3 regions of the Salicibibacter cibi genome follow, and region 1 is predicted to be linked to each of the others. Evidence: riboswitches for the same ligand, from Rfam matches in the RefSeq annotation. Region 1 holds a riboswitch; each other region holds the start of a gene.
What was found. Region 1 has a riboswitch for thiamine pyrophosphate ahead of HUG20_RS16635 (thiamine phosphate synthase). Riboswitches for the same ligand answer to the same signal wherever they lie in the genome.

Region 1 (2,266 bases):
GGTGTTCGTACAATTGTGCAGCCGTTAAACATTGCACCGATTCCCCGGCTGCCGTTTGCCATCGTTCAATTTCATTTAATTTTTTCCATTCTTCCGATGAAAAAGCCGGTTTAATCGCGCCGGAAACCGTTCGGCCGATGGATGTCCCCGTTTGCGCCATCAACTCCTCAGCCAATTGCGCGTACAATTCCCGGCTCTTTTTCGCGAGAGGATACAGAGGCGTTCGGGATTGCAGTTCCACTTGGACCCCCAACATACCGGCGGCGGCCGATGTCGTGCCGTTTCCTGCATCCCCACGGTCAAGAATAAGTGTTTTTAACCCTGCCCGTGTTCCGTAATACGCGATCGCGAGCCCTATGATCCCTGCGCCGACAATAATGAGATCATACGATTCATGTCGTTTCATAATTCATCTGCCCAAAACGATTAAATTGGATGGCCTCTTCTTCCGGTTTTTCCGCTTCCCAAAAACCTGAAATTAGCGCAATGCCCGAAGCACCGGTGCGGGATATTTCGCCTAAACGGTCCCGGGTGATGCCTCCGATCGCAAGCACGGGGATGCGAACCGATTGCACAACCGATTGCAGTGCCGCAGTCCCACGGGGCGGGACGTCGGGTTTACTCGCGCTCGGATATATATGTCCATAATAAAGGTAGTCCACCCCTTCTTCAGCCCGGGCTTTTGCTTCCTCGAGGTTGTGCACCGACGCCCCCACTTGCAGATTCGGCGCCTTGTTTTTCACGTCTTTTGCCGTCAGCGAGGAATTGCTCGGCAAGTGAACACCCCCCAAGTCCCACGCGGCCGCTGCTTCCGCATGTTCATTAAGAACAATTCGCTCGCGTCGTAGTCCAATTTTACAAAGCTGGTCAATTTGTTGTTTTAACCGTTGCAGCGAAGCTTCCTTATCGCGAATATGAACGATGTCAATATTTTTCAATGCGTGTCGCAACTGCCTTACTTGAATGTGAAACGGGCAGTTGTTCGTCGTGATTAAATGCCAGGTCACGGTTAGCCTCCCTACCAATCTTTTAGAAAACGTGGCTTTTCGCCAAGCTTTTATAGCGAAAAGCCTTAGTTGCACTTATGCAGGTAAGAAAGTTGATTTGTACTTTCTTACCTGCCAAGCAACGACAAAAAGCCGCCCTAAGACAGCAAAGGACAGCAGAAAGAATGGTATCCGTTCTTCATCTACTTTCCTCCGCTGGCTTTATCGTCCAGATCAGGTTCCAAGGGTTCGAGGTTCTCCTCATCTCAGCCCCGGCAGGGCACCCCCAGTAGAAATACTTATTTAATTATATTATACACGCAGCCGAGAAAATACGTCAATTTTTAGCAGTCGAAACCGGGCGTTTATCAGCGAAAAACAACGGGATATCAGCCGAAACTGACGATTTATCAGCCAAATACCGTCAACGCACCTCTTCCTCCATGTCCCAAGCCCCCTGCTGTTTGCGAATAAATACAATTTGTCCAATATGATAGCTCGTATGGATCATCATATTTGCAAGCACCGTCCCCCACGTCTCCCCGCTTTCTCCATGGACGGGCGCTCTCCAATCAGATTCCGTTGTTCCATCAATGATGTGCAGCCATTCATCCATCATCGTTGTTAACTGGGCCACGGTGACAGACCAATCCCGATTTTCACCGCTTCGAAAAGTAGCTTCATTTCCTTCTTCAATTGGAGGGACTGGTTCTCCTTTGAAGCGCTCCAGACAACGATTATTATATACAATAAGATGATTGACGATTTCATGGATACTATGGTCGGCTGCCTCCCGTTTCCAATTCGCCTGCTCATCCGTGACCCCCGCGAGCGCCTGCTGAAGGCATGCAAACCAATGGTTCTCATCATGACAAGCGGATAATTGCCGATAAAAAACTTGTTTTACCCCCATCAATGATCCTCCCCGTTTATGCTTAATGATTATGGCTTCGCCATTTAAAACAAAAATCCTGCAAAAAAATAAAAAAATGCAGCCAACACCGGCCACATTTTTTAGTAAATCACCCAATGGATCTCGTACCAATATCCATCGGAGTCATATTCCAAATCCAATTGATATTCTCCGGGTCCATCGTCGGTTTCCATTTGCCCTTGCACCAAATAGTGATCTTCGCCCTCCTCCATGATAGAAGTGGCTTCTTGTGAAGCAATATCGATTCCTGTCACTCCTTCGGCTTGAAGTTCACGCGTCAACACTTCCTCCGCATCCTCATACGCAACGTCCGCATTCACCCCAAAACAACCGGCCAAACATAATG
Region 2 (2,266 bases), 1.1 Mb from region 1:
GCTCAAGGCAAAATGGCGCTCGGACCCTTGTCTGCCGCACACTTGAATGGCACCGGCTTCAAACAACATCCGAAGCACATGACTCGTTTCTTTCGTTGTCGCGTGTGTTGGATGATCCCAGGCACCAACAACTTTTTTATTTGAAGCAAAGGCTTTGGATGGCAATGCTCCTTGATCTGCCAACGCTTGTCGAATCATACGCTCCACATCTTTATACAGATGCCTTTTCGATGCCCACTCCCGTTGGCTCGTTTTTCTTCTTCCTTTAAAAATCGGATAATCGTCCATTGGAAGCAAACAAGCAGCATTAGCAAAATATTCAAAGGCAAGCCCTTCCCACAATTGGCGCTCGAGTTCTGCCCGATTGTATTTTTCCAAACGATTGAAAAAAACAAGGTGGTGGTTTCGTTCGATGATGGCCACCGGATCCAACTGCACGCATTCCAATTGGCGAAGAGCCGTCGCCATGTTCGAGTCGAGCGCTCCGTAATCATTCAAACCTGATTTCGCGAGGAGGAATCGCCGTGCTGCCTTTTTGCTGACTTGAATAGCCATGTTGTCGCTCCTTACACTCTGATGAGGGGTTGAACGTCAGACCAGCGATGCCCCCAATGATTCGTTGGCCCTTGCCCTTTTCCGATATTGAGTGGGTTTGAGATCGCGGCAGTAATATATGTTTTGCCATCTTTCACCGCTTCATAGAGGGACTTTCCATTCGCTAGGCCGGCTGTAATTACCGCTGCATACGTGCAACCACTTCCGTGGGTGTGCTTCGTATCAAAGCGTTCCGCTGAGAATTTTTCAAACGTTTGGCCATCATACAGATAATCATCGGCCTCGCCTTCATAATGCCCGCCTTTAATCAATGCAGCGCTCGTTCCATATTCCTCTACAAGTATTCGGCCGGCTTCTTTCATGTCGTCAACTGTCTTGATCGTTCGATTTGTCAACGCCTCTGCTTCCGGCAAATTCGGCGTTACGACCGTTGCCAATGGAAGAAGCTCTCTCGCAATCGTCTCCCTGGCCGTTTCCGAAATGAGCGCATGTCCGCTGGACGCAATCATTACAGGATCAAGCACATAATTGGCGACATTTGCTTCCTTCATCTTTTTGGCTGCCAGCGCCATTACTTCCGGGTTGGAAAGCATGCCCGATTTCACCGCATCTGGAGGTATATCTTCAAATACAGCGTCAAATTGACTTTCCACAAAGTCAAGTTCGAGATCCACAAATGACTTTACCCCAAGCGTATTTTGACTGACCACAGATGTGATCACACTCATCCCGTATGCGCCAATCTCCTGAAACGTTTTCAAATCCGCTTGAATGCCAGCTCCACCGCTCGGATCCGTCCCTGCCACCGTTAATGCTTTTGCAATTTCTGTCATGTCTGCGCCCTCCTTCGGCTCACGTAACCAGCGTTGCCACACGAAGTGTTGCCTTCCATTTTTTATGTAGATAAGAAAGTTGATTTATACTTACCTACCAATAAAAAACACCTTCGGACGGAAGGTGGCGGCGCATAGGACAAGAATCGAGTGCTCTCTTCGTCTACGTCCTGAAGCCACTTTCCTCCGCCGGTACTCCCCGGATCAGGTTCGAAGGGTTGAAGCAATCACTTCTCTCAGCGCTGTACGCACCCCTAGTGGTTCTTTCTTTTCCTTTATTCTATCATAATTATGCGGCATCTTCCTATCTTTTCTCACACTCAAGAAATCCACTTTTTCCCGAAAACATGATACCATGGAGAAAAATAGCAAAAAGAGAGGAGGGAAACGATGGACATTTTATCAATCGCCGTTGGCTTGTTATTTTTTCTTAACGCAATTTTTGCCGGCATCATTGTTTTTATGGAACGGCGTGATGTGAATGCGACCTGGGCTTGGTTACTCATCCTGCTATTTATCCCCTACCTCGGATTCATCCTTTACTTGGTCCTTGGGCAAAACTTGACCCGAAAACGTTTATTTCATTGGGACGGCATTGAAAAAATAGGCTTGAAAGACTTAATCAATGAGCAATTGGACGATATGGACCATGACCGCTTTGATTTTCAAAATGAAACATCGAGCAACCACCGCCACCTGATTTCTATGCTGCTTCGCAGTAACGATGCCGTGTTAACCCAAAACAATCATGTAGACGTGTTCACGGACGGCGTCGATAAATTTTCGCAATTGTTATCGGACATCGCGGAAGCGAAAGATCATATTCATTTGCAATATTACATATTTCGTAATGATACCCTCGGCAAACGCGTCATAAA
Region 3 (2,266 bases), 1.0 Mb from region 1:
GGTTGATTGCACCACTTAACGATGAAGCGGAGCAGTGTTTTCGTGTAGTCCAGCAATTGATCGATGTTGAGTTGTTCATTAATGGCGTGCGCATGTTTCAATTTTCCGGGGCCGTAGCAAACCGTAGGGATGCCGGCCTCGGCGAGCCAACCGCCGTCATTGACAGATGGCGACATGGATATTTTTGCAGGTTTTGAAAATGTATGCTCATGCGCTTTCATCAAGTCATCGACAGCTGCATGATCTTCATCAACGGTAAAAGACGGAAACACCTCGCCGCGCTCTTCAATCATCGATGCGCCGCCCCATTGAAACGTTGGGGGGTAATTTTTCATCCAGAGATCTGCGTTTGCCGTTGCCAGTAGGTGTTCTTCGATTTCTTTTGCCACGGAATCTGCACTTTCATCCGGATAAAAATGAACAGTGATCCAGAGCCGACATTCGTCTGCTACGAAAGCGGCATGGCGCCCCCCTTCAATGACAGCGGGGTTAATCGTGTTCGTCCCCGGAGTGAAACCGGGATATGATTTGTTAATCGCCCAATCACGCTCTAATTCTTGTAGGGCGGTAATCAACTTGTTCATTTTTTCGATGGCGCTTGCCGCGCGTAATCCACCACCGGCGTGGACCATACGGTGGCGTGTGCCATCATGATGGGTCGTCGGGCTTTTCACCGTTACCCAGCCTGTGATCACACCGCCTTGTCCGTGAATCTCACAATCGCTTGTGTCGGCGACGATGGCGAAATCCGCATCATAGCCCCGATCGCAACACTGCTTCGTGCCGGCCTCTCCAACTTCCTCGCCAATCACAGATTGCAACAACATGTCTCCGCGAAGCTCGACGTTATTCTCGTGCAACAGTTGAAGCGCAAATAAACAGGCGGCAACACCTCCTTTCATATCCGCTGCTCCACGTCCGAAGAGCGTTCGATCGCGGATAACTGCTTCAAACGGAGGCGTTTCCCAGTCTTCGTCTTCTTCCACCGAGGCCACATCGATGTGGCCATTCAATATTAGACTATGAAAATTTTCTGAATGGGAGCCTTTACGTGAGCCAACAACATTCGGATCCCCGAGGTAAACGTCCCAGTGGTCTACATCAAAACCGATCGTTTGGAGTTTGTCGGCTATGTATCTTTGAATCTCATCTGTGTTTCTGGCCGGCGGCGCAGGTGTGCGAAACGCGATTAAATCCGAAAGCAAGCTAATTAACTCATCTCTGCGCTCTTCCACTTGTTGAATGAGCGTTTCCATCTTTCTTCACCTCTTAGAAAATTTGGTTTTTCGTCGCTTTTATGGCGAAAGCCTTCGCCCAACTTATGCAGGTAATAAAGTTGGTTTATACTTTTTTACCTGAAAACAAAATAAAAACCACTTCAGGGAAGTGGCAACAACAAACAATATACGTCATCAGCCCACTTCCCTCCGCCAGTGCGAACTGGATCAGGTGAATAAGGGTCGAGGCTATGCCTCTCTCAGCTAATAAAAGCACCCCTAGTGGTTTTAAATATTTTAATTTACTTTATTAAAAGTAACATAAAAAAAGAAAATAATCAAATATTTCCTGCCGGTCGTTTGATTGGGTATATACAAGGGAAAAGGATAACAATCATTTTCCAAAGGTATAATATGACTGTAGTGATCGGCCACAGGGGCTATTATCAAAAATAAAACAAAAGGGAAACTCAAATTTATACTGGCAAGGGAAGGTGAGAAGAGACCTTTATGTCTGCGCAGGCAAAAAAACCGGAACTATACGTGTTATCAGAAACCGCGATCAATATTGTTTTTGGGACGGAAATTGATCCGGAAATCCATAAACGCACAAAAAAATTGATGGACTTGTTGGAAGAAGCTCCATTCGAATGGTATCTCGAATGCGTTCCGAGCTATACTGGTCTAACCGTCTTTTACGACCCGATAAAGGTGCTCCGTATCATGGGGAAAAGAGACACCCCGAGTGCATACGTGATGGAAAAGTTGCGGGAAAAAGTTCGTGAGATAGGGGAGACGACGGGGGAAGAAGGCGAGAGGGCTGTCGTAACGATCCCCGTTTGTTATGAAGAAGCTTTTGGTCTCGATTTGTCCCATGTGGCGACGGAGAATGGCCTTTCTGAAGAAGAAGTGATCCGAATTCATACAAGCGGCGAGTATCTGGTATACATGATCGGTTTTGCTCCCGGCTTTTCTTTTCTTGGCGGTATGTCGCAAAAGATTGCTACGCCGCGCAGGAGTGAACCACGAACAAAAATCCCCGCCGGTGC

Region 2: it holds a riboswitch for thiamine pyrophosphate, as region 1 does, so the genes downstream of both, thiD (bifunctional hydroxymethylpyrimidine kinase/phosphomethylpyrimidine kinase) here and HUG20_RS16635 (thiamine phosphate synthase) in region 1, are expected to answer to the same signal.
Region 3: it holds a riboswitch for thiamine pyrophosphate, as region 1 does, so the genes downstream of both, HUG20_RS02655 (acetylornithine deacetylase) here and HUG20_RS16635 (thiamine phosphate synthase) in region 1, are expected to answer to the same signal.

The regions. Positions count from the first base shown of each region.
Region 1 covers NZ_CP054706.1:3,339,567-3,341,832, forward strand. Annotated here, with positions in the region: gene thiO (glycine oxidase ThiO) at 1-406, opposite strand, end outside; gene HUG20_RS16635 (thiamine phosphate synthase) at 393-1,007, opposite strand; TPP riboswitch at 1,178-1,284, opposite strand; gene HUG20_RS16640 (DinB family protein) at 1,411-1,899, opposite strand; gene HUG20_RS16645 (hypothetical protein) at 2,001-2,266, opposite strand, start outside.
Region 2 covers NZ_CP054706.1:631,248-633,513, reverse strand. Annotated here, with positions in the region: gene HUG20_RS03080 (DNA glycosylase AlkZ-like family protein) at 1-555, opposite strand, end outside; gene thiD (bifunctional hydroxymethylpyrimidine kinase/phosphomethylpyrimidine kinase) at 567-1,388, opposite strand; TPP riboswitch at 1,553-1,654, opposite strand; gene cls (cardiolipin synthase) at 1,779-2,266, shown strand, end outside.
Region 3 covers NZ_CP054706.1:531,226-533,491, forward strand. Annotated here, with positions in the region: gene HUG20_RS02655 (acetylornithine deacetylase) at 1-1,256, opposite strand, end outside; TPP riboswitch at 1,406-1,508, opposite strand; gene pxpB (5-oxoprolinase subunit PxpB) at 1,728-2,266, shown strand, end outside.